4 regions of the Neobacillus sp. BF23-41 genome follow, and region 3 is predicted to be linked to each of the others. Evidence: predicted binding sites of a transcription regulator. Region 3 holds the regulator's gene; each other region holds the start of a gene.
What was found. The regulator Rex, encoded in region 3, represses fermentation and respiration genes when NADH is low (regulators of the CRP and FNR family bind a similar motif). The targets are predictions, from matches to a motif close to TTGTGAAATATTTCACAA.

Region 1: AB7942_RS02615 (YwiC-like family protein) is a predicted target of Rex. The motif match lies at 4,392-4,409, and genes of this name have one in related genera.
Region 2: AB7942_RS01665 (hemerythrin domain-containing protein) is a predicted target of Rex. The motif match lies at 5,266-5,283, and genes of this name have one in related genera.
Region 4: AB7942_RS15700 (AtpZ/AtpI family protein) is a predicted target of Rex. The motif match lies at 5,850-5,867, and genes of this name have one in related genera.

Annotation. Positions count from the first base shown of each region.
Region 1 is NZ_JBGBPR010000001.1:546,414-554,029, reverse strand. Features, by position in the region: gene moaA (GTP 3',8-cyclase MoaA) at 311-1,327, shown strand; gene ric (iron-sulfur cluster repair di-iron protein) at 1,401-2,096, opposite strand; gene AB7942_RS02625 (molybdopterin molybdotransferase MoeA) at 2,337-3,602, shown strand; gene mobB (molybdopterin-guanine dinucleotide biosynthesis protein B) at 3,590-4,138, shown strand; gene AB7942_RS02615 (YwiC-like family protein) at 4,463-5,194, shown strand; gene AB7942_RS02610 (Crp/Fnr family transcriptional regulator) at 5,341-6,033, opposite strand; gene AB7942_RS02605 (YjzC family protein) at 6,314-6,493, shown strand; gene clpB (ATP-dependent chaperone ClpB) at 6,661-7,616, shown strand, end outside.
Region 2 is NZ_JBGBPR010000001.1:350,755-358,370, forward strand. Features, by position in the region: gene AB7942_RS01645 (ATP-dependent Clp protease ATP-binding subunit) at 1-678, shown strand, start outside; gene AB7942_RS01650 (M3 family oligoendopeptidase) at 726-2,420, opposite strand; gene AB7942_RS01655 (MarR family winged helix-turn-helix transcriptional regulator) at 2,526-2,966, opposite strand; gene AB7942_RS01660 (MFS transporter) at 3,420-4,655, shown strand; gene AB7942_RS01665 (hemerythrin domain-containing protein) at 4,682-5,206, opposite strand; gene AB7942_RS01670 (hypothetical protein) at 5,420-5,767, shown strand; gene AB7942_RS01675 (ferredoxin family protein) at 5,908-6,192, opposite strand; gene AB7942_RS01680 (FAD-dependent oxidoreductase) at 6,192-7,487, opposite strand; gene AB7942_RS01685 (electron transfer flavoprotein subunit alpha/FixB family protein) at 7,480-7,616, opposite strand, start outside.
Region 3 is NZ_JBGBPR010000017.1:3,421-11,036, forward strand. Features, by position in the region: gene AB7942_RS21545 (ABC transporter ATP-binding protein) at 1-1,708, opposite strand, end outside; gene moaC (cyclic pyranopterin monophosphate synthase MoaC) at 1,886-2,383, shown strand; gene AB7942_RS21555 (redox-sensing transcriptional repressor Rex) at 2,420-3,076, shown strand; gene ystJ (NADP-dependent malic enzyme) at 3,235-4,482, shown strand; gene AB7942_RS21565 (sulfite exporter TauE/SafE family protein) at 4,709-5,461, shown strand; gene dcuS (DcuS/MalK family sensor histidine kinase) at 5,657-7,276, shown strand; gene AB7942_RS21575 (response regulator) at 7,254-7,616, shown strand, end outside.
Region 4 is NZ_JBGBPR010000009.1:168,908-176,523, forward strand. Features, by position in the region: gene atpD (F0F1 ATP synthase subunit beta) at 1-228, opposite strand, end outside; gene atpG (ATP synthase F1 subunit gamma) at 409-1,266, opposite strand; gene atpA (F0F1 ATP synthase subunit alpha) at 1,363-2,871, opposite strand; gene AB7942_RS15675 (F0F1 ATP synthase subunit delta) at 2,897-3,433, opposite strand; gene atpF (F0F1 ATP synthase subunit B) at 3,430-3,960, opposite strand; gene atpE (F0F1 ATP synthase subunit C) at 4,060-4,284, opposite strand; gene atpB (F0F1 ATP synthase subunit A) at 4,359-5,072, opposite strand; gene AB7942_RS15695 (ATP synthase subunit I) at 5,095-5,469, opposite strand; gene AB7942_RS15700 (AtpZ/AtpI family protein) at 5,472-5,696, opposite strand; gene AB7942_RS15705 (S8 family serine peptidase) at 6,071-7,616, opposite strand, start outside.

The DNA.
Region 1 (7,616 bases), on a different contig from region 3:
AATGTTTAGTTTGTTAGTACCATTTTATCTCATGAGGAATCAATAAGAAGAAGTAAACAATGACAATATAGTGAAAACTCATATGAAATTAATCATGTTTATTTATTTTCTATTTGAATTATCGTTTAAATGAATAAAATCTGTAGAGGAAATTTTTTTCCAAAACAGTTATTTATAGATTGTAAAACATCTGCTAAGATAAGAATTGTATTAAAAAGTATTGTTATAGTGAATAAAGTAACAGTTTTTTTATCTAAAGACTGGTACACTGAATATCATTAGGTTCCAAAAATAATGGAGTTGATATGGAATGGAAAAAACCATTATTAAAGATAAATTAAATAGACCATTGCATGACTTAAGAATTTCTGTGATTGATCGATGTAATTTCCGTTGCCAATACTGTATGCCAGCAGATCAATTTGGTCCTGATTTTGAGTTTCTTCCTAAAAGTGCTTTGCTATCCTATGAAGAGATCGAACGAATAGCGAAAATATTTGTTAGTTTGGGTGTGGAAAAAATTCGCCTAACTGGAGGAGAACCTCTTCTTCGAAGAGATATGCCCATTCTTGTTAAGAAGCTGTCAGCTATTGAGGGCTTACTTGATATCGGATTAACGACGAATGGTGTGCTCCTGCCGAAATTTGCCAAAGATTTAAAGGAAGCAGGACTCAAAAGAGTAAATGTCAGCCTTGATACCCTAAACGATGAATTGTTTGGCCAAATTAACGGGCGTGGGGTTGGAACTGGGCCAGTTTTGGAAGGCATTGAAGCAGCGAAACAAGCAGGTCTTGGGGTCAAAATAAATATGGTTGTCAAAAAAGGTTTGAATGATACTGAAATTATTCCAATGGCAGAGTACTGCAAGGAGAACAGTCTGGAGCTTCGCTATATAGAATTCATGGATGTTGGCTCCACGAACGGCTGGAAAATGGATGATGTTATTACAAAAAAACAGATTTATTATTTGTTAAAAGAACAATTTGATATTGAACCTGTTGACCCAGCCTACTACGGAGAAGTGGCGAAGGTGTACCGCTATAAAGATAAAGATGTGAATGTAGGATTTATCACGTCTGTTTCGGAATCGTTTTGTTCAAGCTGCACTCGTTCTCGACTTTCAGCGAATGGTCAGATTTTTACTTGTTTATTTAATGGGAATGGGCATGATATCCGTAATTTTATGAGAAACGGTGCCTCTGATGAAGAAATCCGTGAGCGGGTGAGCGCCATTTGGAATGGACGAGATGACAGATATTCAGACGAACGAACAGCCGAAACGCACAAAAACCGTAAAAAAATAGAAATGTCCTATATTGGTGGTTAAACTCTCTTCCATGAAGAGAGTTTTTTTGTAGAAAGAAACAGCCCGCTTTAAGAAAAGCGGACTGTTGATTTTATTAAAGATACCTAGGAAATAGGATGTTGTTTTCAAGATGCACATGCATAAAGGTTAATCCTTCTAACGCTTCCAAGCGTGCATATACTAATCGGTACGTACCGCATGCATCCAGAGGTAGAGTGTAGTCAGAAGTTACTGCACGGATCTCTCTTAAAATTTCACCGGCATGGTCATGTTCTTTTTCTAATTCAACAATCATTGCAATTGCTTCTTCACGATTCTCCACGGTTCCATCTGCAAGCTGCTTAATTAATGGGAATACAACAGCTTCCTCTTTCGCCATATGCTCCATCAATTCTTTTTTGAATTCATAGAAGAGTTCGTAAACCTTAAGTAACTCTGGATGGTTATCTCCATGGACACGTGAAACCTTCGTTACATAGGGACTTAGCATAGTTAGTTCCTCTTCAGATACACGATGGTAGTTTGAAATAACATGATCAATAATTGTAGTTGAATCAGAATTAGTCCAAACCTCAACATCTTTCTCGGTGTTTTCGTATTTATCAAAAACTTCTTTTAATTCATCTAACAAAGTATCAAGGTTAAGCCTAGTTTGAGCAACTGCTTCTGTTAATGAGATATTACCACCGCAGCAAAAATCGATTCGGTTCTTTTTAAAAACATCACTTGTTTTAGGTAATTCGTTAACAATATCTTTAACTAATGAATTAGCTGTAATTGTGAAACTCATCTTTAATTTCCTCCCAAAGTCCAAGATTAAATCTAACCTAATCATAATGTAAAATAGAAAAAAACTAGGTGACCTGAATCACACATTCCCTATGATTTTATATTTTTTGGCAAGATTCTTTTATTTTGTGACATTTGATATGTTAGTTAGTTTTTAATAAGCTTATAATGTTGATTAGTCGATGACTAATAGTACATATCACAATGGATAGATATTTGTTTAAGGCAGGAGCTGATTATTTTGTTCGAAAGAAGAAGACCGATACCAATTGGAGAAGCGGTCAAAAGCATAATGGAATATCAATTACTTGGTGTGACCGAACAAGTTTCGATAAATGAAAGCTTTGGCCGCTTTTTATCGGAGGATTTGATCGCAACTAGCGATGTGCCCCATTTTGACCGTGCACCGTATGATGGCTTTGCTGTTAGGTCAATCGATACACGTGAGGCTTCGCTATCCAATGTAGTTGAATTTGAAGTGGTCGATCACATCGGCGCTGGAATGGTTTCTACTAAAGTAATAGGAGAGCAGCAAGCTGTTAGGATTATGACTGGAGCAATGATGCCAGTTGGAACAGATGCTGTCGTTATGTTTGAGGTGGCTAAGGCCTACGAAAAGAATGGATTCTCATATATGTCCATTAAACGCAGCTTTAAAAAGGGTGATAACGTTTCGTTCAGTGGTGAAGATGCCAAGCAGGGTGAAGTTTTGGTGAAAAAAGGAACATTGATAAATCCTGGAATTCAAGCCATGCTTGCAACATTTGGATATGAACGAGTGTCCGTTGCGAAAAAGCCACGTGTTGGTTTGTTTGCAACAGGGACAGAGCTTTTAGAAGTAAATGAATCCTTGGTTCCAGGAAAAATTCGTAATAGTAATTCACATATGATTGCAGCCCAAATTGAAAGAGCGGGAGGCATTGTTCATTATTTTGGAAAGCTTCCTGATGAATTTGACACTTGCTTTGAAGCAGTCCAAAAAGCAATAAATGAAGTAGACTTATTAATTACCACCGGTGGGGTTTCAGTTGGGGATTTTGATTATCTGCCTGCTATTTATGAAAAGCTTGGGGCAGAGGTTTTCTTTAATAAAGTTGCCATGCGGCCTGGGAGTGTGACGACGGTTGCACAGCACAATGGGAAGCTTCTCTTTGGGCTTTCGGGTAATCCTTCGGCTTGTTATGTAGGCTTTGAATTGTTTGCCCGCCCAATTATCCGTAGGATGCTTTTTTCAGAAAAACCTCACCTTCGTAAAGAGCAAGCACTTTTAGAAGTCGATTTTCCTAAAGCCAATCCATTTACAAGGTTTGTCCGAAGTTCTACGTTTATAGATGCGGGAAGACTAAAGGCAACACCGAGTGGACTTGACAAGTCTAACATTATTATGAGCCTTTCTGGAGCGAATTCGTTGATGATTCTTCCAGGCGGAACTAGAGGCTTTACAGCCGGAAGTGAAGTGGACGTCCTTCTGCTTGAAGACCAGGTTGGCAGTTTGTGGCCGTGGTAAAGCCTGTCGTCTTTCAGGTGGTTGGTTATCAAAATAGTGGTAAAACCACGATAACAGCCAAACTAATCGAAGACTTAGTAAAAAAAGGACTTAAAACAGTTACGATTAAGCATCATGGTCATGGAGGCAGGCTTGCAGCCCTGCCACAGAAAGATACAGAAAAACATCTAAATGCAGGTGCACTTGCCTCGATTGTTGAAGGAGATGGAAGTTTAATGTTACAGGCTGACAATTTCTATCCATCACTAGAAGATCAGATCGAGTTAATGAAATTCTTTCATCCAGATGTAATATTAATCGAAGGTTATAAGTTAAAGTCCTTCCCGAAGTTACTGCTATTAAGAGATGAAAGTGACCTTTCTTTGTTAGATACCGTAAGTAATGTTTCTGCTATTGTATATTGGAAGGAAGAAATGCAGGAGCAAATCACATCAAGAATCAAAGTGCCCAGCTTTCATATCAACGATGAAGGTGCATTAATCTGGACTGCGCAAGTACTTCAGGAGCATGTTCATAATATTGATCAAAAAAGTTAATAAAATTGTCAAATCTGTTACTTTTATCACAGCTTGAAATATGGATTTACTCTACAATTCAAATTAGGGGATATAATGTTTGTTAAAATAGAATTATGGGTCTTTAATGGAAATACAGCAATCACTCATCAGATAACCGACCTAGAGATGATTGAAGTTACCTAGTAGATGATATAGATTTGCTGTACTTCCATTTTAACCTAAACAAATTTGTCACAAAAAGAAGGCGGAGTCCTTCTTTTTTACTGTAATTATGTGATGTGTTTCACTTATTTTTCCGCTTTGCTGGCTTATATTTAGGTTAGTCAAGGAAGAGGAGTGAAAATGATGAAGTTATTTTTACCGAAACAACATGGTGCATGGGCAATGCTAATCATCCCTTTTTGGCTTGGTGTCATTGAAGGAGGATTTATGTGGAAGCATGTCCCATTTTTCTTTGGATGGCTCCTATTATACTTGGCGACCTATCCGATGCTTCTTTTATTTAAAAAGAAAAAACCTCAGTTTTATACTAAATGGACACTTGTATATATGATTCCATCCCTATTACTTTTACTTATTCCTCTTTTGGAAAGACCAACGATTTTTTATTTTGGTCTTCTAATGATTCTGTTTTTTATAATAAATGCTTACTTTACTTCCAAAAATCAAGACCGTGCTTTTATGAATGACATCTCTGCTATTTTTGCCTTTTCAGTTGCTGGATTAGCAAGCAGTTATTTAGGACACGGTGTTATGAACATAGAGACACTTGTTTTCACCTTTGTAACTTCAGTCCTGTTTTTTGTGGGTTGTACTTTTTATGTCAAAACAATGATCAGGGAAAAGAAGAATACCCAATTTAAATGGATTTCATGGATTTACCATTTTCTTTTAGTGGCAGTGTGGATCGGAGTTGGCTTTTGGATCGTTGCAATAGCATTTATCCCAAGTCTTCTGAGAGCTATGATATTTTATGGGAAACCACTATCTCCTAAACAAATTGGCATTTACGAAATAATAAATTCAGCTATATTCTTTACGATCATGGCGATTCAAATAATCTTATTAAAATAAGAGCTATGTTACACGTGGCTGATTTCCGCTCCAATCAACATGTGCCAAAATCAGCAATGAGCTTTAACATTGCCATTAAAATAAAAAAATCGGTCGATATGACCGATTTTTTTTGCTTTATTTTAAGTTGTTTGCCAGCAGCAATTCTAATCAACTTTACAGATTTCGGTTGGACAATCTTCACAATCAATTTCCCGTTTTAAATACTCTAAATCATGAATAGTAATTGTTCCTTTATCTATTGACAGGATACCGGCCTTACGTAAATCACTCAACAAGCGATTTACTACTTCTCTTGATGTACCACAAAAATTGGCTAACTCTTGATTGGTTAGTGGTAATTCAATTAATATTCCTTTATTGGTTTTAATTCCATAACTATTGGTAATTCGAATAAGTGTGGAATAAAGAGCCCCTTTTTTTCCATGAAGAACCAAATCACGAAACTTGGTTTGTGTTTTTCGATATTGCTGACTCATCCACTTTATGAATTCAAATGAGAGTGCCAGATTTTGTGAGAGTTTTCCTTCAAGCGTGTCTTTCATAATAACGGCTACTTCACCACTCTCGACAACACGTGCACTTAATAAATATCTTGAAGAAGGGGAAAATAAGTTTAATTCACCAACAAAATCACCACGCGAGCACATTCTTAACGTAAGTTCTCTTCCATCAGGGATGATCTTGCTGATTTGAAGTATGCCACTTTGAACAATATACAATTCATCGGCTACAGATCCTTCTTGAAATAAAAAGGTACCTTTTTCAACTTTTTTTATATGGTGAACGGTATCTAAAAGATGGGACAGTGTTACCGGCATTTCTTTTACTGACTGCATACTCATAACCACCTTTAAAGGTACGAATTCAATGCTCATTTGATTTTAAAAAATGACAGTCAAGGTTAAATTTGCTAGATAATACTATAATTATATTGTTAACAAAGAATAATTAGCAACAAATGTGCGATAAGTTCATACAATCGTCAAAAGTTTGTTTAATCTTTACGTATTTCTTAGGAAATAATGTCGACTCATAAGATAATTTGCAAGAAATTCCAATAATGACAACCCGTTAAAGGGTAATAATAAGGAATGTGAAGCAAAGGAGGGAAAAAGAATGGGCCAAAATCGTCAGTTTAAGTCAGGGAGCAAAGCCCCAAATAATGGTGTTTATATTGAAGTTGGAGATACGGGAAGTAATGTTAATAATCCCAAAAAAATAAGGCTAAAAGCAGGAGATGCATTTCCTGAAACTTCGAATGATGAACGTGTTTGGACATATCAGCGGAAACCATGAATAAATAAGGAAAAGGTCATCCTTGGGGTGGCTTTTTCTTTTGCCTGCGCCTAGGCGTCAGTAGGCAATTTTTGCTGTTATTCCTATTTGCAAAAATTTACTTTTTATATAGGAAGTTTTATAATAAAAGAAAAGGTCAAAATTGGTCAAAGAGGGTGTGATAAAAAATGGACATGAATCGAATGACAGAAAGGTTACAAAAGGGGCTAATGGATGCTCAGTCGCTAGCTATCAAAAAAAATCATCAAGAGATTGATGAACCCCATTTGTTTTTATGTTTAATGGACCAAGAAGATAGTCTCATTTCTTCTATATTAAAAAAGTCAGGTATCCCTCCCGAAAAAATTAGAAAGAACCTAAATGAGGCTCTTGCTAAAAAACCAGAGGTTACAGGAAGTGGGGTTGAACAAGGAAAACTTTATATCACAGCCACGCTGCAAAAACTTTTTGTCAGTGCCGAGGAGTTTGCCAAAAAGTTTTCTGATGAGTATGTATCAGTCGAACATATTCTGTTAGCTGCAGTCTACGCGAAGGATTCAGAAATGCGAAGGCTTTTACAAAACGTTGGAATTCAACCAGACAAAGTTTTGCAAGCAATTAAAGAAATTAGGGGGAACCAAAGAGTGACATCACAAAATCCAGAAGCAGGATACGAAGCACTAAAAAAATATGGACGGGATCTTGTTGCTGAGGTTAAAGAAGGAAAAATGGATCCAGTTATTGGCCGTGATTCTGAAATCCGCAATGTAATTCGGATATTATCAAGGAAAACAAAGAATAATCCTGTTTTAATCGGTGAACCTGGTGTAGGGAAAACCGCTATTGTGGAAGGGTTGGCACAAAGGATAGTTAGGAAGGATGTACCGGAAGGACTAAAGGATAAAACAATTTTCTCATTGGATATGAGTGCGCTAATTGCTGGAGCCAAATTTAGAGGTGAGTTTGAAGAAAGATTGAAAGCAGTCCTAAATGAAATCAAAAAAAGTGAAGGACGAATATTGTTATTTATTGATGAAATTCACACGATAGTAGGAGCCGGTAAGACGGAAGGCGCGATGGATGCAGGCAATATGTTAAAACCAATGCTTGCCCGTGGTGAACTTCATTGTATTGGAGCAACTAC
Region 2 (7,616 bases), on a different contig from region 3:
ATGGAAAAACACAGCGTCTCCAAATTAATCGGCTCACCTCCTGGCTATGTAGGTCATGAAGAGGCCGGACAGCTAACCGAAAAAGTGAGGAGAAATCCATATAGCATTATTTTATTAGATGAAATTGAAAAGGCACATCCAGATGTCCAGCATCTGTTCCTGCAAATTCTTGAAGATGGCCGACTCACAGACAGTCAAGGAAGAATTGTCAGCTTTAAGGATACTGTTATCATTATGACAAGCAATGCTGGTGTGGGCCACAAGACAGTACATGTTGGATTTGGTACAACAGAGGCGATCGAAGAAGCAAGTATACTTGACTCGTTAGGCGGCTTCTTTAAGCCAGAATTCTTAAATCGTTTCGATAGTATCATTGAATTCAATTCACTCGGTAAAGAGCATATCCTCTATATTGTCGATTTAATGATTAGTGAATTACAAGAAACACTTACTGAGCAAAAGATTGAATTAACCATTACAACAGAAGCAAAAGAAAAGCTAGCTATGCTTGGGTACCACCCCGCATTTGGGGCACGCCCGCTCCGCCGCGTAATCCAAGAAGAACTTGAAGATAAAATTGCTGATTTTATCTTAGAGGAACCAGATACTAAAAAATTATCTGCCGTTGTTGAAGAAAATCAGCTCAAAGTAGTTTCTAAAGTAACTTCTCCTAAATAGGTCAAAAGCGAAGCCATTTCTTGAACGGCTTCGCTTTTTTCATTTAACTATAGATTTTTATCATCCACAGATTTTAACCAATCATCAATTACACCCACAACTGACTCTACACAACCAACTTCAAAAGGAGAGATTAGATTTGCTGCCTCGACTAACTTTGTGAATGACATACTCCCGCCTAGCTTACAAAGCTTCACATAATCTGCCCAAGCTTCATCTTGATTCTCTCTTGAACGCTTCCAGAATTGGAAAGCACAAATTTGGGCGAGCGTATAATCTATATAGTAAAATGGCGAATTATAGATATGCCCTTGGCGCTGCCAGAAGCCGCCATTCTCTAAGTATTCATTTCCGTCATAATCTTTATGCGGCAAATATTTTTTCTCAATCTCACGCCACTGGAGCTTACGCTCTTTTGGAGTAGCTTCTGGGTTTTCATAGACCCAATGTTGAAATTCATCAACCGAAACCCCATATGGCAAGAATAATAGGGCATCACTTAAATGTGAAAACTTGTATTTATCGGTGTCTTCCTTAAAGAACAAGTCCATCCATGGCCATGTGAAAAATTCCATACTCATCGAATGAATTTCACATGCTTCATAGGTTGGCCATGCGTATTCGGGAATCTCAAAATGACGGCTTGAATACACTTGGAAAGCATGACCTGCCTCATGTGTCAGGACATCAATATCCCCGGACGTTCCGTTAAAATTAGAAAAAATGAAAGGTGCTTTATAATTTTCTATAAACGTACAGTAGCCTCCGCCGGCTTTACCCTTCTTGGCAACAAGATCCATCAAATGATTATCTTGCATATAGCGAAAAAATGCCCCCGTATCTTCTGAAAGATCTTCATACATTTTTTGTCCATTTTCTATGATCCATTCCGGAGTACCTTTTGGAGTGGCATTACCAGTTTGAAAATTAAAGCTTTCATCATAGTACTTTAATTTATCCAGTCCGATTCTTTCTTGTTGACGTACTTTTAATTTTGTCGCAATCGGAACAATGAAATCCTGTACTTGACTACGGAAATTGGCGACCATCTCAGCATTATAATCTGTTCTCATCATTCTGTAATAACCAAGTTCAACAAAGTTATTAAATCCAAGTGATTCGGCAATTTCTGTCCTTACTTTCACCAGATCATCATAAATTCGATCAAACTCTGCTTCATGTTCAACCATAAAACCAAATTTCGCTTCATTGGCTCGTTTTCTCATTTTTCTGTCAGTCGACTGCGCGAATGGTTCTAATTGTGCTAATGTTCTCTCTTCCCCTTCAAATTCTATCTTTGCCGAAGCCATTAGCTTCGTATATTCCGTTGATAGGCGATTTTCCTTCTGAAGTAAGGGCACAATTTCAGGTTTAAATGTTTTAAGTTGTCCTTCAGCTAGGGCAAATAGCTGCTTTCCCCATTTCTCTTCTAATTCAGGACGGAACTTAGAATTTACAAGCACTTGATAATACTTAGTTACTAACCCTTCAACTTCAGGCTGGATTTCATCCATAAAATCCTGTTCATCCTTATAAAACTCATCATTTGTATCAATAGAATGACGAATATAACAAAGGTTGAACATAGTACCTAGATCATTTCTTAGCTTATTAATCTCATTCATTACCCTGCTTTGATCTTCAACCGATTCAGCATTTTTTAGGCTCTCAAGTGCTAAATGAAATTTTTCTGTTACCTCATCTAAATCCGGTCGTATGTATGTATAGTTCTCAAACCCCATTGAACCATCCCCTTTTTGTACTTTGCTAATATTTCCAATCTATTTTATTATATACTATCCACTAACATTCCTAACAACAAAAAAAATACGACCCTAATGGCCGTATTAGAACTTACCAGCAGGCAACCCTAGTTTTTTTAACAGATCAATTGCTTCCAGTTTTTCAGTTTCAGTCAGTGATGACATGAGTTTATCAATTTGCTCAGCATGTTCAGGAAAAATATCCTGAATAAACTTTTTCCCATCTTCAGTTATTTGTGCATAAGTGACTCGTCGGTCCTTCGGACAGGCAATTCTTCTTAACATCCCTTTTTGTTCAAGTTTGTCGACCACGTAAGTAATGCTTCCGCTTGCAAGTAATATTTTCCCGCCTATTTGCTGCATTGGCTGATCACCTTTATGGTAAAGGAGCTCCAAAACTGCAAATTCAGTTGGATTTAAACCACTGGCCTGGATCACTTTATTTACATGCTCGTTAATTGCTTTATACGCTCTTGAAAGGACTATAAAAAGCTTTAATGAATTAGCCGTTGAATTATTTTCCATAAAAAACTCATCCTTTTAGGTTTATAAATTAGACTTACTTTGAGGTATCAATATGAATAAAATATCTTGATTTCAAGATTATTATAAAAAAATTTTTAAGAAATGTCAATTCACCCTAAAAAAATCAGGAATATTTCGTATCCAAGAGAAATAGATGCATGATAGGAATTTTTTTATTAAATGGCTTTGTTAAAGGTCATTGTTGATTTTAAGCCTACGTTGATTGGAGCGGAAGGCGCGAGGACGGGTCAGGGGAGACCCCGCAGGCGCTTAGCGCCGAGGAGGCTCCCCTGACCCGCCCGCGGAAAGCGAAGCGCCCTTCGCTGCAATCAACGGCCAAGTTAGACAGAGCCTATAAAATTAATTATAAATAAAATATTTCTTATTTTTATGGTTCGGTAGTAAAATATGGTTATAAAAAAATTTAGTATTTTTAATAAAGAAGGGATTATTATGAGTTCACAAGCTGTTTTACCTGCAAAGGCTCCAAAGTCTTCTGAATCAACCATGTATAAAATTCTTTTTATTATTGGATTGTGCCATTTATTGAATGATGCAATTCAAGCTGTGGTGCCAGCCATGTTCCCTATTTTAGAAAAATCAATGGGGCTAAGTTTTACCCAGCTTGGTATTATTGCTTTTTCCCTAAATATGGTCTCATCTGTTTTGCAGCCAATGGTCGGCTACATAACTGACAAGAAACCTATGCCTTTCGCACTGCCGATCGGACTGACTTTCACGCTAGTCGGTATTCTTGGATTAGGGTTTGCTTCAAACTTTGGACTAATTGTCTTGTCAGTCCTTTTCATCGGTCTTGGTTCAGCAGTATTTCACCCGGAAGGTTCCCGGGTTGCATATATGGCTGCAGGAAATCGACGCGGACTGGCACAGTCGATTTATCAGGTCGGTGGAAACACGGGTCAAGCATTGGCTCCACTAATAACTGCACTAATATTGGTTCCATTGGGGCAGATTGGTGCATCCTGGTTTACGATTGTCGCAGCACTAGCAGTGATTTTATTAATTTATATTGCAAATTGGTATAATCACAGGTTGATAGCTTCACCAAATATACTAAAGAAAAAGAGAACTAGCTTGTCTAACAATGTAGCAATAACTAAAGAGGTAAAAAATACCTTAGCATTGATTTTATTATTAATTTTTGCAAGGACTTGGTATTCTTCTGGAATTACCAACTTTTATACCTTTTATGCGATAAAAGAATATGCCCTTACGATTAAGCAATCCCAATTATTCCTGTTCGCTTTTTTAGTTTCCGGTGCCGTCGGTACTTTTTTTGGAGGTCCTCTTTCAGATCGGTTTGGTAAAAAAACAATCATTTCCTTTTCCATGTTAGCAACGATTCCTTTTTCAATTTTAATTCCACAGGTACCACCAACGTTGGCATTTATTTTCTTAATACTTACTGGGTTTATTTTAATGACTAGTTTTTCTGTAACGGTAGTATATGCACAGGAATTAGTCCCGGGGAAAATTGGGACGATGTCTGGGTTAACAGTAGGACTTGCGTTTGGAATGGGTGCAATTGGTTCTGTAGGACTCGGTTATATAGCAGACTGGATTGGATTACAGTCGATGATTACATGGCTCGGTGTACTTCCGATTCTAGGCTTAATTGCGTTTCTCCTTCCAACTGACCAAAAGGTTAAAGAATGGAATCAAAAGTAAAATAGGATGGGCCAGAGGCCCATCCTTTATTTTATGTCTTGGATTTTACGGTATAATTCTTCCTTTTCCTCTTCTGTAAGCATTCTTTCTGCCATTGGGAACAAAACATTTTCCTCTTTGGAGAAATGCTCTGTTAAAATAAAGTAGGCATTTTGAATTAGTTCAGCTGTTTTTTTAGTTTCTTCCGTAGTCGCAAGACCACTTTCTGCTTTTTCAAGAAATTCTCCAATATTTGCTTTTGCCTGATCATGTTCATATTCCATAACAGCTATTGGTCCAGATGTCGTCCCGATATATACACCCATCATAGGGAAAAGAACGCCTTCTTCTCTTTCTGAATGAGGGTCCAATGCTGCTTTAAATTCTTTTACTTTTGTAATTAATCCAGCAAAGTTAGTTTCTACATCTATTTCTTGATCAATTTTTTGTGTTAGGTCATACAATCCTTCTAATTGTCCTAATAACGGAGGATGTTCACTTTTTAAATGCTTAAGTCCTTTACTTAGTTCAGCTTGGTCCATTCCACCAAGAGCACTCATACAGCCACTCATCAACAATCACCTCTATCTCATTCTATTGCTTCAAGTATAAAATCAACCATTAATTTATGTAGTGACTTAGGTCACAATTACGATTAGGTTATGAATTTTTGTCAGTTTCATGAAAACTCGTTAATTTTTTTTAAAATTTTAACATTTATCACACAAAAAAAGTTTAAATGTTTCATATAATAGAGATAGAACATAAAAGGGAGGGAAAAAAATATGAAAACCCCAAATTATCACGACTTTTATCAAAAGGCATTAATACCCATTGGTGTAAATGACCTAATTTCCTTACAGGAATCCGCAGCATACTACCCTAACTCACCTTCGACACATTGGCTTATTGCCGTAGAAGGGGTACAACTCCCACAGTCAAAAATATACTATCATTGGAAAGTAAGTATATATCCTGCCGATAGTGAAGGTGATTTCAATTGGAAAAAACCATATTATTGCTCACCGAGTATGGAGTTAATGGATCATGCGAACTCATTTGCATCTTCGCTTGTCACAGCCAGCAAAAACGATAAACTTTCCTCAGCTACCATACTAGAGAAAATAAGCTAACCCCCTAAAAACTTACCTTCTGCTTCACCTTCTTTTTACGTTCACTTGTGAAAAAACCCACATATAGTATTATTAAAATATCTACATAAATTAAGGAGCTGTTTGCATAAAACGCAAACAGCTCCTTTTTTATTTCCAATTTACGCTAAACGGAATACAATCCCGTGTCCGCCTTTTGGATATTCCCATTTAATGTTCTGGTATGGGCAGCCGATCCGGCAGCTTCCACATTCATGGCATCCTTCGTAGCCTACCTGCATCCGTGTTCCTTCCCACTTATAAACCTCAGCAGGGCAAAATACTGTACAAATTTTATCGGGACATTTTGTCATGCATACATCATGATCCAGTACGGTCAAATGAGACTTTGTATCACACTTAAAACGGAGGAGATACTGTTTTTCCTCGATATTCTTCGTTGACATTATTTCACCGCCTTCCAAGCACGATAGATATCTTGCAATACTCTAATTGTTCCTCTTTCCGCAGTTACACTCTTCATTATTTGTTTTTGTTTTTCACGCTTAGGAGTCCCATCAACTGTAAAGAATTTGCTCATCGCTTTATTCATCATTGGAACATAGTCATTAAAGTATTGTGGGTATTTCTCAAACGTATGTGCCGCATCCTTGTACTTCTCTAAATCCTTCATTATGAAACTACTATTAAGCGCGTCACGGTAGCTATTTAAGCTTGATTCACTGAAGTCCCCACTTTTATGTGCCTGAACTACGGCTTCAGCAGCCATCTTTCCTGATGACATCGCCATGTTCGAACCTTCCCGATGAATGGCATTTACTAGCTGTGCTGCATCACCGACGACAATAACTCCATTACCAGCTACTTTCGGTACCGAACGATAACCACCTTCAGGAATAAGATGAGCAAGATACTCAGCAGATTCCCCACCAGCAAGCATTGGCTTGACCATCGGGTGAGTTTTTAAGTAGTCTAGAAGCTCATATGGCTTGATTTTCGCTTTTATCATGCTTGATAGTGTTGTACCAACTCCGATATTCAAGCTCTCTTTATTCGTGTAAACAAAAGCGGTTCCAAGATTACCCTTTGTTGAATCACCAAAGATTTCAATTGTACAACCCTGGTTATCTTCCAAATTAAAACGGTCATTTATTTTTTCTTTTGGTAAATTAACAACTTCCATTACTGTTAAGGCTACTTCATCTGGACGAAATTCTTTATGAAAGCCTAACTGTTTTGAAAGAAGAGAGTTAACACCGTCGGCAAGCACCACGACATCCGCATATACCTCTCCATTCGGACGATCGGTACGAACCCCGACTACCTTGCCATTTTCAACGATACATTCAGTTACTACTGTTTCATTAATAAGTAATGCCCCAGCGTCTACTGCCTTTTTTGCAAACCATTGGTCAAACTGGGCCCGAAGGACTGTAAAGTTATTATATGGTTCCATACCCCATTCAAGACCTTTATAGCCGAATTGAACGACAGATTCCTTATCCATCATCCAAAAGCGCTGTTCAATGACAGGTCTCTCAAGTGGTGCTTCCTTCCAAAATTCAGGAACTAATTCTTCCATTTGTTTGCGGTACAATACCCCGCCCATTACGTTTTTTGCTCCTGGGTATTCTCCACGTTCAATAAGCAAAACGTTTAGTCCATTTTTGGCACACGTGAGGGCACATGCACTTCCTGCTGGACCTGCCCCAACGACAATCACATCAAATTTTTCATGCATAGCTTATTTCACCACCTTTTTCAGTTCTAAGCTGCTTAAATTCCTCGATAAGTTTTGGGAGAATTTCCATTGCATCTCCTACGATTCCATATGTGGCAACATCAAAAATTGGTGCATTTGGATCTTTGT
Region 3 (7,616 bases):
TACTTTCCTTATCCTGTTGATAAGAGTTTTTTTCAAAAGCATCCGTTTGTGCTGCCCTTTTTGCTGTTGCGGCCATGGCTAGTGCCGCAAGTTCTTCCTGCTCTAGTTTCTTCTCTAAATAATAATCATAATCCCCGAGGTATTCTGTACTTCCATGACGACTAAGTTCTAAGACCTTTGTGGCAATCCGGTTAATAAAATACCTATCGTGTGAGACAAACAATATCGTGCCCGGGTAATCTATTAAAGCATTCTCTAGAACTTCCTTACTATCTAAGTCAAGGTGGTTGGTAGGCTCGTCCAAAATTAACACATTTGCTTTCTCCAGCATCAGTTTAGCTAATGCTAGACGGGCTTTCTCACCGCCGCTTAAGGTGGAAACTATTTTTAAGACATCATCACCAGAAAATAAGAAATTACCGAGCACCGTACGTATTTCTTTTTCATTTTTTAGTGGATAGTCATCCCAGAGTTCATTTAAGACCCGCTTATTGGAGGTCAATTCAGCTTGCTCCTGGTCGTAATACCCAATCTGAAGGTTTGTCCCATAGAGTATGGTTCCATCAAGTGCAGGCAACTTTTTGATTATTGTTTTTAAAAGTGTTGATTTGCCGATACCATTCGGTCCGACCAAGGCGATACTTTCACCTTTATAGGCCCGGAAAGAAATGGACTCTGAAACCATATCACCCTCGTACCCAACAGCGAGTGAATCCACTGTTAAAACATCATTTCCGCTTTGTTTTTCAATTTCAAACGAGAAGGAAGCAGACTTTTCATCGCCTAATGGACGATCCATCATCTCCATCTTTTCAAGCTTTTTACGACGGCTTTGGGCACGTTTGGTTGTCGATGCCCGCGCTAAATTCCGGTTGATAAAGTCTTGGAGATCCGCGACCTCTTGCTGTTGTTTTTCGAAAAGCTTTAAATCACGCTCATAATTTGCCGCCTTTTGATCAAGGTAAGAACTATAGTTGCCTGTAAACCTTTGGATTTGCTTACGGGAAACTTCATAAACTTGAGTAACAACTTTATCTAAAAAATAGCGGTCATGGGAAACGATCAAAATCGCCCCATGATAACTTTGTAAATATTGCTCCAGCCAGGAAAGCGTATCAATATCAAGGTGGTTTGTGGGCTCATCCAATATTAGGATATCAGGCCTGGTTAACAAGAGTTTACCAAGGGCTAGACGAGTTTTTTGCCCGCCGCTTAAACTAGATATCATCAAGGATTTGTCATGGAAATTCAGCCCATGAAGGACGGAGCGCATCTCTGCCTCATACTGATACCCTCCCAGTTCTTTAAATTTGACCTGAAGATGATCGTACTCTTTTAGGATTCTTTCGTACCTGCCACTGTCTTCAAAAACGAGGGGATCAGCCATTTGTTCTTCAAGTGTGCGGAGTTGTTTTTCCATTAATCGCAGCGGTTCAAAAACCGTCAGCATTTCATCCCATATGGATAATGATGATTCTAACCCAGTATTTTGAGCTAAATAGCCAATCGTCACCTCTTTTGGCTTGATGATTTCTCCGCCATCATGTGACAAGTGTCCGGCTATAATCTTCAATAATGTCGATTTTCCCGCCCCATTGCGTCCAACAAGGGCAACACGGTCCCGAGTTTGTAATTCGAGCTTAATATTCGATAAAATAAGGTCAGCACCATAATATTTTTGTAATTGATTAACCTGTAGCAAAATCATTCTCATTCACCTCTATTACATAGGATAAGTGTACCTTATTCCCGGTATGTCGGCAATAAACTGCTCGCCATATTAGCGGAGTGAAGTCTTAAACCGACATAAAATGTAATATATAGTTCAAAGTTTCACACACATATAAGGAAAAATAGTGTATGATTTGATGGGAGGATTTTTTATATGGCAGAATTTACGCATTTTAATGAAGAAGGCAGAGCAAAAATGGTCGACGTCAGTGATAAGCCGGAAACGGCACGTACGGCGCTTGCTCATTCCAGCATTACCGTTAGTAAAGAAATTTATGATAAAATAACTAATAATGAGATGAAGAAGGGCGATGTCTTAGCAGTGGCCCAGATAGCAGCTGTCATGGCAGCAAAGAAGACATGGGATTTGATTCCAATGTGCCATCCGATTCCATTAACAGGTGTTAATATTTCTTTCTCTTGGGAACAGGATAAGGATGAGAACTATCAATTATATATTGCTGCAGCCGTTAAAACGAAGGGGAACACAGGCGTAGAAATGGAAGCGTTAACAGCCGCATCCGCATGTGCCTTAACGGTTTATGATATGTGTAAAGCCGTTGATAAAGGTATGGTAATTGGACCGACGTATCTTGTCGAAAAAACAGGCGGTAAAAACGGTGATTTTAAAAGAGATGAAAGAGTTAAATAAATTTTTAACTAAACCATTCATGGGGTGTGGGAGATTATGAGTAATGAAACAACGAAAATACCACAGGCGACAGCAAAACGGCTGCCCCTCTATTATCGATTTCTAAAAAACCTGCAAAGTTCAGGCAAGCAAAGGGTCTCTTCAGCGGAATTGAGTGAAGCAGTAAAGGTAGACTCAGCAACGATTCGCCGCGACTTTTCCTATTTCGGTGCGTTAGGAAAAAAGGGCTATGGGTATAATGTTAATTACTTAATATCCTTCTTCCGAAAGACCTTAGATCAGGATGAATTAACTAAGGTTGCCTTAATAGGAGTCGGAAATCTTGGGACTGCCTTTTTAAACTATAACTTTTTAAAAAATAATAACACAAAAATAGAATGCGCCTTCGATGTGGATCCCGACAAAATGGGAACTATGATTCGCGAGGTACCCGTTCATCCTATGGATGATTTAGAGAAGGTGTTATCAGAAACTAATATTTCAGTGGCGATATTAACGGTTCCGGCTCCTGCCGCTCAAATGATAACCGATCGACTGGTCCAAGCGAATGTAAAAGGGATCTTAAATTTCACTCCAGCGAGGTTAAATGTTCCACCATTAATAAGGGTCCATCATATTGACTTGGCTGTGGAGCTTCAATCGCTAGTCTACTTTTTAAAGCATTATCCAACGGTCGAAATAGATGAAGAATAATTAGTTAAAAAGGCTTTCCACAAAATTTGTGGAAGGCCTTTTGTATATTAAATCCCTGCTTTTTTTAATTACATAATCTATAAAAATACTTTCTTATGCACTAAGATGTAGGTAGATAAAATGCAAGCGGTTACTAGCCGGGAAGTGGGGGAAATTCAATGTCAATTTTACGGGATGAAGCGTTAAAAATGCACAAGGAACACCAAGGCAAGGTTGGGATTTATTCTAAGGTGGCAGTACATAATGCAAAAGATTTAAGCCTTGCCTATTCACCCGGTGTGGCAGAGCCATGTTTGGTCATTTATGCAGACGAAAATAAAGTCTATGATTATACCTCGAAGGGCAATCTTGTCGCAGTTGTATCCAATGGGACAGCGGTCCTGGGGCTTGGAAACATTGGACCAAAAGCTGCGATGCCTGTGATGGAAGGAAAGGCCGTGTTATTCAAATCGTTCGCAGATGTTGATGCCTTTCCCATTTGCTTGGCCACCACTGACACAGACCAGATCGTAGAAACCGTCAAGCTGCTAGAACCAACATTTGGCGGAGTGAACTTGGAGGATATTGCTGCGCCGCAATGCTTTGAAATTGAAGACCGCCTCCGCCAAGCCTGCGAGATTCCTGTTTTTCATGATGACCAGCATGGAACCGCGATTGTAACAGCCGCTGGTCTAATCAACGCATTAAAATTAGCGGATAAAAAAATTGAAGATATTCGTGTTGCCGTAAACGGAGCAGGTTCAGCTGGAGTAGCAATTGTTAAGCTCCTGCTGCATATGGGCGTGAAGGATGTTATTTTATGTGATACAAAAGGAATTATTTATGAAGGCCGCCCGTTCGGAATGAATCGATTCAAAGATGAAATGGCGCGAATGACAAATCGCGGGCAAAAACAAGGAACGTTAGCCGATGCGTTCCTTGACGCAGATGTGTTTGTGGGGGTATCAGCAGCTGGGGCCGTTACAAAGGAAATGGTTGGTTCTATGCACCGTGACCCGATTATCTTTGCCATGGCCAACCCAGTACCGGAAATTATGCCCGATGCGGCCAAAGAAGCAGGAGCACTTGTAGTGGGTACAGGACGTTCTGATTTTCCGAACCAGGTTAATAATGTGCTTGCTTTCCCAGGAATTTTCCGCGGCGCTTTAGATGTCCGTGCAAAGGAAATCAACGAGGAAATGAAGCTCGCCGCGGTCTATGCAATTGCTGGATTAATTTCAGATGAAGAACTTCATGCTGATCATGTTATTCCAGACCCTTTTGACCCTAGGGTCGCAGCACAAGTAGCAGCAGCAGTTGCTTCCGCTGCAATGGAAACAGGGGTAGCTCAAAGAATTGTCAATGTTGAGGAAATTAAACAACGCCTATTAGCACTAGCGGAAGCAAAACAACCAGTTCATGTTTAGGTCGAGTAAAATCAAGCTTTTAAGGGAGGACTACCTCAATCTAGAGGTAGTCTTTCAAATTTTGGGAATTAGGGCATATTTCCAATATACCTTTTAAATTTTTAGTACAATAATGAATGATAGTTTTTTTCTTTTTTAAATCGGTGGGTATGAGCACGTTTTTAGGTAAGTAATTTTAACATTTCCTAGAAGGACATCTAGGGTTTTGCAATCGGAGGGGATGAAGTTGGCGATTGTGCTGACGATGTTTGTGCTTGGGATATTATTAGGATTTGTTGGGGCGGGCGGCTCCGGCTTTATTATTGCCATCTTAACAGTTATTTTTGGAGTACCAATACATATGGCGTTAGGGACATCACTAGCAGCGATGGTGTTTACGAGCATGTCAGGTGCCTACAGTCATTTTCGTCAAGGAAATATCTCAATTAAAACCGGTTTAATCGTCGGTGGATTTGGTGCAGTTGCCTCCTATTTAGGTTCAAAACTAGCCAGTTTGATTCCGATCCATTCTTTGCATTGGTTAACAGCAGGGATGTTATTTTTGTCGGCTGTAATACTGGTTGTACGCTTATTTATTGTTCAAAAAATAAAGGCAAACAACAAAAAAGTGAAACCTGGCAACCTGCTTCTCATTAAGAAAGCGGCAGTCGTCGGGTTGGTTACCGGATTGTTGTCTGGTACATTTGGGATAGGTGCTGCGCCGTTCATTCAAATCGGGTTGCTGGTCATCATGGGACTTTCGCTTAAACAATCAGTTGGTACAACAATGCTCGTTATTTTGCCAATCGCTTTAGCAGGAGGAATCGGCTACTATTTCGAAGGATACCTGAATTTAACCCTGTTAGTTGAAGTGGTAGGAGGAACGATGATTGGCTCCTATGTCGGGGCTAAGTTTACAGCCCTTGCTCCGCAGCCTGTATTAAAAAGTGCGATGGTCCTGACCCCTATTATCGCAGGAGCTATTTTGCTCATAAGTTAAGGCATCATTCGCAAGGATGGTTAACTTTGAAAATTAATCCTCAGGCCAGCCTAAGTTAAAGAAAGCTTTTAGACTGCAATGTATTTTCATAAGAATGCTTTGCAGCCTTTTTGCGTTTACTAACCCTGTTGGTTAGTATGTCATCAGGTGGAAATCAGAATGGTGCCTGTCGCCTTCTCAAAGATGGAGGGAAATATGAGAAAGGGAAGATGGAGTTTACAGACGGTAATTATTGTCTTTGTGTGTATGGTGGTTACTTTTTCACTTTTGATAACAGATTTACTTATCAGTTCGAGAATTGCTAAGGAGACGGAAAAAGGTCAGGCTGAGAAGGCGAGAAATGTGGCTCGAATGGTTGCTCATAGTCCGCTTGTGATTGATGCGATGAGTGGAGAACGGGATGTAAAGGAAATCCAAACGTTTGCGAATGAAATGAGAAAAGTGACAAACGTTTACTTTATTGTTGTGATGGATATGAAGGGGATCCGTAAATCCCATCCTGATAGCAAAGAAGTTGGCAAACAATTCAAGGGTGGAGATGAAGGGCCGGTACTAAAAGGGAAAGAGCATGAATCTATTTCAAAAGGAGCTCTAGGACCTTCTTTACGTTCTTTTACGCCGATTAAGGATGCAAATGGGAAACAGATCGGGGCAGTAGCCGTTGGGATTTCTCTTGATAATGTGGAAACGGCCGTCAATAAGAGCAGAATAGGGATCTATATTGGGACGATGATTGGTATCTTAATCGGTGTTCTCGGGGCCGTGATTTTAGCCAGATATATAAAAAAAATCCTACTTGGGCTTGAGCCATTTGCGATTGCTAAATTATTAGAGGAACGCAGCGCGATGCTTCAATCGGTGCGTGAGGGAATTGTGGCAGTTGATCAACAGTCTAACATAACACTCGTCAATCGAGCGGCCTTAAAGCTGTTCGATAAAGCAGGCCTGCAAGATAACCCGATGGGGACAAATATCGAAGAATATATGTCATCTACTCGCTTGGGTGATTTATTAAAAACTGGTAAACCTGAATTGGATGAAGAACAGAATATAAATGGGATGACCATTTTAACCAACCGAGTCCCTGTGATCGTTGGTAATAAGGTAGTCGGCGCGATTGCTACTTTTCGGGATAAAACAGAAATACAGGTGCTTGCTGAACAACTGACCGGAGTTAGAATATATGCTGACGCACTTCGGGCTCAGGCCCATGAGTTTATGAATAAACTTCATGTTATTTTGGGAATGGTCCATACAGGTTATTATGAAAAAGTGGTCGAATATATCAGTGAAACGGTTGACCATCGAAATAGCGAAATTGGCTTTGTGACAAAAAAGATAAAGGACCCTGTATTAGCTGGCTTTTTAATTGGAAAGTTGAGTTATGCAAGGGAATCAGGGGCAGAGTTATCAGTTTCCTGTGAGCAGCCTCTTCCGCAGCCCGCTGTTTCTGATGTGACACACGAACTTATAACCATTGTTGGCAATTTAATTGATAATGCCATCGAGGCTATGAATGGTTGTATGGTTAAAAAAATAGCAGTAGAATTCGAATATGGCGATGATATTTTAACAATCGAAGTAAAAGATACGGGGGCAGGGATAAGTGAAGAACTGCAAAACCAAATTTTTAACAAAGGATTCTCCACAAACGGTGAAAATAGGGGGTTAGGACTGTATCTCGTTTCGCAAGCTATTAAGAAGTTGGAAGGGGAATTAATTCTTTCATCGAAGCCTGGAAAAGGGACCGTTTTTGCCGTGTATATACCATATGAAGGGGAGGGGGACCAGAATGATCCGGGTAATGATTGTTGAAGATGATCCAATGGTGGCTGAATTTAATAAACGCTATCTTGAACAAGTTCATGGATTTACCTTGATGGCAATGGCCGCATCCGTGGATGAGGCGATTGAGAAAATTGAAAAACTAGAAATCGATCTTATCTTATTGGATATATTTATGCCGGGGAAACTAGGATTAGAGCTGTTAACCTACCTTCGTGAAAATGAGAAAGAGACCGATGTTATTATTATTTCAGCAGCATCTGATATGGAGCGGATTAAAAAGGCTTTAAGATACGGAGCCGTTGATTATTTAATTAAGCCTTTTGAATTTGAACGCTTTAGTAGAGCATTAGTTGCATATAAGGATCAA
Region 4 (7,616 bases), on a different contig from region 3:
AACTTCTATTCCACGAGTTAAACCATCAGTCGTTGACATCGCGATCGTACGAACCGTATCATCACCTAAATGAAGAGCTACTTCAAGGGTAATGTTGATACCAACTTCGGAAGCATTACTCGCTTTACTTGAAATTTTCAACGCATTATAAATCGCAGGCAGATGACCGCTTTCGAACTTAACGTCAACTACCGGACCCATAATCTGAAGAACGCGTCCTTTGCTCATCGTTTTCCCTCCTTACTTACTCTCTCGCAGAAACCACCACAAGCATTTTTATAAAAATGAACTCATTGTGGTCACGCGTCTTGTTCTATAATGAACAAAATGAGTGGGAACGGACATAGCGTTCCCTGCTCAAAATCTAGTCAAACCCGCTACATCGGGTTCATTTTTAAAATAAAGGTTTTATTCAAGTGCTGCCGCACCGCCGACGATTTCCGTGATTTCTTGGGTGATCGCTGCTTGACGGGCACGGTTGAAAACTAGTGTATAGTGATTAATTAGTTCTTTAGCATTATCAGTTGCATTTCTCATTGCCGTCATCCGAGCAGCATGCTCACTCGCTTTGCTGTCTAAGAGTGCTCCGTAGATCAAACTTTCAGCATATTGAGGCAGGAGAACTTCTAATATTTCTTCAGCAGACGGCTCAAATTCATAGGAAATGAGTTTGTTTGAAGTGGCTAAGTCCGATAACGGAAGGAGCTTCTTCTCCTGTACTTCCTGTGAAATGGCACTTACATAATGACTGTAATAGACATATAATTCATCGAAAGTTCCATCGGTAAACATTCCAACCGTTGCTCGGGTAATGTCTTGAATGTCAGAAAAGTTAGGCTGAGCTGGAATCCCAATTGATTCAAGGACCACATTCATGCCGCGTTTGACAAAAAAGTCACGTGCCATTCTTCCGATTGCAATGATCGCGAATTCATCATTCGATTTATGACGGCTTTGAATTGTTTGATAAACATGACGGAGAACGTTGCTGTTAAAACCGCCAGCAAGTCCGCTGTCAGAAGTCATAACAATATAACCGGTTTTCTTAACAGGTCGACTGGTCAGCATGGGATGATTTACTCCGCCTGAGCCAATTGCAATCGATGCCGTTACTTCTTGGATTTTTTCCATATAAGGTACAAATGCTTTCGCATTGACGACGGCACGATTCCACTTTGCAGCAGAGGTCATTTCCATTGCTTTGGTTATTTGACTCGTCTTTTTGGTTGAATTAATACGAGTTTTTATCTCACGTAATGAAGCCATAGGTTCTCACCACCCTTTTTCAAAGAATGTCTGGCAAGGACGTGCGGCACGCCTCACGGGGCCGCACACTCTCACCGTTCTAAATGTCAGACCCTATTATTCGGAAACTGCAAACGTCTTTTTGAAGGCGTTGATTGCAGAAGCCATATCGTCATCAGAAGGAAGATCCTTCGTTTTTGTAATATGGTCTAACAACTCTTTGCGGTTGTGGTCTAACCAATTAAGGTATTCTGATTCAAAACGACGGACATCCTCTAATGGAATATCATCAAGGAAACCGCGTGTTAATGCGTAAAGGATTGCAACTTGCTTTTCAACTGAAAGTGGCTTGTGAAGATCTTGTTTCAGAACTTCAACCGTACGTGCACCACGATTAAGTTTCGCTTGGGTCGCTTTATCTAAGTCTGATCCAAACTGAGCAAATGCTTCTAATTCACGGTATGATGCAAGGTCAAGTCTTAGTGTACCAGATACCTTTTTCATCGCCTTGATTTGTGCAGATCCACCTACACGTGATACGGAAAGACCAGCGTTGATCGCCGGACGAACACCGGAGAAGAATAAGTCAGATTGTAAGAAAATTTGTCCATCAGTAATTGAGATAACGTTTGTTGGGATATACGCTGAAACGTCCCCTGCTTGCGTTTCAATGAACGGAAGCGCAGTGATTGAACCAGCACCAAGTGTATCGTTAATTTTTGCGGCACGCTCTAGTAAGCGGCTGTGCAAGTAGAAAACATCCCCTGGATAAGCTTCCCGACCTGGAGGACGACGAAGCAGCAAGGAAAGCTCACGGTAGGCAGCTGCTTGTTTAGAAAGATCATCATATACGATCAATACGTGTTTGCCAGCATACATAAACTCTTCAGCCATTGAAACTCCTGTATATGGTGCTAAGTAAAGCAATGGAGCCGGTTGTGATGCAGATGCAGTTACAACGATTGAGTATTCTAGCGCACCGTATTTACGAAGCGTTTCAACCGCGTTACGAACGGTTGATTCTTTTTGTCCGATCGCAACATAGATACACACCATGTTTTGACCTTTTTGATTGATAATGGTATCAATCGCAACAGATGTTTTACCTGTTTGACGGTCACCAATGACTAACTCACGTTGACCACGTCCGATTGGCACTAGAGCGTCAATCGCTTTGATACCTGTTTGTAATGGCTCATGAACGGATTTACGAGCCATAACGCCTGGAGCAACTGCTTCTACTGGGCGTGTTTTTGTTGTATTGATTGGACCCATACCATCAACTGGTTGTCCAAGTGAGTTAACAACGCGTCCGATTAGTTCCTCACCAACTGGAACCTCCATGATGCGTCCTGTACGGCGAACCTCGTCACCTTCTTTGATTTCAGTGAAAGGTCCGAGAATGATAATACCAACGTTATTTGCTTCAAGGTTTTGTGCCATACCCATAACGCCGTTTGAAAATTCAACAAGTTCTCCAGCCATGACATTGTCGAGGCCATGAACACGTGCGATACCGTCACCGATTGAGATAACTGTACCGACATCAGTCACTTGAATTTCCGCCTGATAGTTTTCAATTTGCTTTTTTATCAGGGCACTAATTTCTTCAGCTTTGATGCTCATGAGTTTCACCCCTAATCTTTCGAATCTAACTTAACAATTTACGTTCTAAACGATCGAGTTTTCCTCTTAATGACCCGTCATATATACGATTTCCAATGCGAAGGCGGATACCGCCAAGCAGATTGGAATCTACGATATTTTCAATTTTTAGGGACTTTTTGCCCACTTTTGCTGCAAATACAGACGAGATTGCTTCGCGTTCCGCATCCGTTAATTCACGGGTGCTGTACACTTGCGCTTCGGCAATGCCCATCTCATCATTTGCCAGCTCTAAAAATTCATTTGCCACGTCAACGATTTGGTCTTCACGGTGGCGGTCGATTAAGATCAACATGGTATTTAATACATTTACATTAACTGTTGTGAAAGCAGCCTTAATGATCTCTTTTTTCTCCACAATTGAAAGCTTTGAAGAATTTAAGATATTTTTTAATTCAGGATTGTATTGTACAACTTCCTTCACTACACGAAGTTCTTCTTCAATAACTCCGAGCGTTTGAGTTTCTTTCGCAATTTGGAAAAGAGCCAACGCGTAGCGTTTTGCTACCATTGAGTTACTCATCGCTCTTCTCCTGCCTCTTTAATATATTCGTTAATGAGCTGCTCCTGATCTGCTGCAGTTAATTCTTTTTCAATTACTTTAGAAGCAATTAATACAGATAGAGAGGCAACCTGTTCGCGAATAGCGGCAACAGCTTTTTCTTTTTGCTGCTCAATTTCAAGCTTTGCTGCTTCTTTGATGCGTTCAGCTTCTGTACGAGATGCCGCAACGATTTCTTCACGTTGAAGTTCACCTTGCTTTTTGGCATTTTCGATTAAGTTTTGCGCATCATTACGTGCTTCTTTTAAAAGATTTCTTTGTTCTTGTAAAATCTTTTCTGCTTCTAAACGGCTGTTTTCTGCCGCACTAATTTCACTACCAATATGCTCTTCACGCGTCTTCATAATGCCCATTAATGGACCCCATGCAAACTTTTTGAGCAAGGCTAACAATACAAGAAAAACGATAAGCTGGAAGAAAATATCCCCAGTATTAATGTGGCCGCCGCCTTCAGCAGCAGTGGCTAATACTAAACTGTTTGTTAACACCCTCGGTTCACTCCTTTCAAGAGTTGCTTAACGATAGTAAAAACACATAAATGAATGGCGAGGATTTGTTGATCATCGCCATCTTGAATTTTCCTACTATTATCGGTTTAATACCATGAACGCGATAACTACACCGATAATCGGTAATGCTTCTACTAACGCAACCCCGATAAACATAGTTGTTTGAAGCAAACCACGATGTTCAGGTTGACGAGCGATACCTTCTACTGTACGTCCTACGATAAGACCGTTACCAATACCTGCACCTACTGCTGCTAAACCGATTGCGATTGCTGCTGCTAAAACACCAATTGATCCTGTCATTACTTTTTTCCTCCTTAAATGTATAAAACATCAATTAATTTTTTATTTTGTTCATGAAAATGAACGGTGTATTATTAATGGTCGTGACTCACTTTATGAGCCAAGTAAACCATTGTTAACATTGTGAAAATATAAGCTTGAATCGTACCAACGAAAATAGAGAACCCTTGCCATACCAATGTTAGTGGGACAGCTGCAATGGTACCAACTATTCCTTGATGTGCTAAGCCTGTTGCTAATAGTGATAGAAGCAACTCACCCGCGTAAATGTTACCATATAGACGCAGACCAAGAGTCAGCGTATTGGCAAATTCTTCAATGATCTTCAATGGGAATAAGAATTTCATTGGACTGAAGAAACCTTCTGCATAGCCTTTGACACCTTTTAGCTTGACGCCATAATAATGGGATAGTGCCAATACCATAACTGCTAGTGTTAAAGTGATGATTGGATCGGCCGTTGGTGATTTCCACCAAAGCTTTTCATCCACCACAATCGCAAATGGAAGACCTAACATATTGGATACAAAAATATACATAATTAATGTAATTCCAAGGATGTGGAACCTTCCGCCTTCTTTCCAATCCATCGTGCTGTTGATGATCCCTTTCACAAAGTCCATTACCCATTCAAAAAAGTTTTGCATCCCTGTAGGTTTCATTGCCAGCTTTCGTGTGGAAAGGACAGCAATTAGGAAAACAATTAGACTTGCTACTGTGATCATCAGCATATTTGCGCCGTTAAACCAAAGGCCCATAAATTTAAACTCTGGAACCTCATGATGCATGTAAACTCACCTCGCTTCCGCTTCATTTATGTACATGCAATGCATGGTAAAAATAATCTATCATAATGACAATATAGGATGTCATTAATCCTATCACTAAACTAATCATATCGAATTGCTCTGGGTATCTTAATGCGATTAACGCAGCAATTCCCGCCACAGCCATCCTCGAGAGCGAACCTAATGACTTGGGTTTTTTGCCCTCTGTTACCTTTTTATCAAAGCTCTCCGTCTTTCTAACTAGTATCCAAAGATTTAGATAACTAAAGCATGTCCCAAGAATCAGCCCTAGAAATATGGTTTGGTACGAGGTGAAGCCCCAGCCTAGAACATAAATGGACAACAAGTAAAAAATCCATTTGCGCTGCCTGTTGAACATTACTCTGAAATCTGGCATAGTTATTTATCTCCTGAATAGAAATGGCGGATTGAAAGTAGCATGGAATAGGTACCCGCTCCAAGACCTATAAGCAGACCGATTATTAAGAAAATTGGTTCGGTACCCCAATGCTGATCCAGCCATCTGCCTGAGAAAATACCTATTAGAATGGAACCTACTAATTGGGAGACAATTGCGGACATTAAAGCCATAGCTTGTAATGGTTTGCGGTTGTTTTTACTCATATAACACATCCTCACTCTGAGAGAATGTCAATCGGGCAAAAAGTAAAATCCATGACCTATATACTATCCTTAGATAGATTTATTTACATGAAAACCCTATCATTTACACCCTTAGTTAGCATACAATAGCACCATGTCAAAGTCAATGAAATTACGTGAATTATGCCACAAAGTATTTCCTGTAGTATTTTCCAATTTGGAATTTACTCAACAATCTTATTGTAGAGTAAATTGTGAAGGAATTTTGTTCATTTTGTGTCTATTTTGTGAACAATTAGAATTATACTAATGGTACAATATTATGAACTTTTATTATGATTTTGTTAAAAGGACCATGTCTTGGTGTGGACAAGGTCTTTTCTTAAAATTACTATTTAGTCTTCTTTCCTCTCAATCGTGATCATCCGTTCAATATGATCCTCTTTACTGGCCTTTTTGGCAAAAACCTTTATTAAATAGATCCCATCTGCTGGAAGCTGGTCGTCTGAGATGTCCTTGCGAATAAGTCCCTTTTTCACATTGGTAATCGTATCTAAATAGCCGACAAAACGATAATCCTCCGGGTTAAACAAGGCAATCCCAAATTCCTCCGCCCCGCCCGGCAAATACACCTCATAGCGGTACTGTCCTGGTTTGTCTCCTTCGGCAAAATCAAAGCCCATGACCCGTGGATAGTCGGGTTCCTCTAAAACATAGAGATAGGGAATGCGAACTGATGCACCGCCCGCCTGCAAGCGGAGGTACCCGTCGTGAATTTTCCCTTTAAACACCTGCGGGTCAACCGTTAACTCGACCGTTATGTCCTTTGTCTGCTGAGGTTCGAGCGTAAACGAAAGCGGCAGCCGCCATTCCAGTCCATCGACATACGGCGGGATATCAAACGAATAACGCTGGTCTTGCTGGCTTGTATTTTCGACATGCAGAAAGGCTTTATGGACGTCACTCTGTTCCGTAAATTTCCCAAACCGGATACTGCTTGGTGTAACGAGTGTGGTGGCTTGGATCGCTTCGTCGACCTGGATTCTGCCTGCCCCCTGTTCAAAGGTGCGGTAGTAGGCGGGTACCCTCTGTGCACCAAGAGTTCGGCCAGTGTTGGCGGCGGTCCGACGCCCAGCTCCGTTTGGAATGGTCGCCGTACGGTCAACGCTGTTAGACTTTGAGAGCGGTTTTGCCGTGTTCATCAGGGACGCTTTGATTTGTTCGGGTGTCCAGTCCGGATGGGCCTGCTTAATTAATGCACAGGCCCCAGCGACGTGCGGCGCAGCCATACTCGTCCCTTGGAGTGATAAATAGCCGCCTGGAATCGTCGAATTAATCGCTACTCCGGGCGCAACAATATCCGGTTTGATTTCCCAGGTCCCCGTCACCGGGCCCCGCGAGCTAAAGTCAGCGAGCCGGTCCGAATCCTCGCTGACCGTGACCCGTGCCGAGGTGATTTGTTTTTTTAAGGCTTTTTGTAAAATAACCCCATCTTCCTTCGAGATGGCCCCGACTGGGATCGACATTTGCGTATCGAGGTTTCCCATGAAACGGCCGCCGGTCATATTGTTGTAGATGAGCACCGCTTTTGCCCCTGCCCGCTTCGCATTTTCCGCTTTCTTTGAAAAAGTTAAGATCCCTCTTTTGATGAGGGCAATTTTCCCATCGACATTTTTCAATTCGTCTGGTCTGCCGATGCCACCATCGACAATGTCAGCGGAGCGGTCGAGCGACCACTTGGCTGAGCCTTCGAGCGGTTCAATCTGGAATTTATCCCGACTTCCTTCTATTAATAGATAGGGTGTCTCCAAAGTTGGGGTCGATGCACCTACCGATATCGCTTTGGAGGCGGTTCCAGGTGAGCCAACACTCCAAACATTTGGCCCGGAATTACCAGATGCCGCCACGGCAACGATTCCCCGATCGACGGCGCGGTTGAGA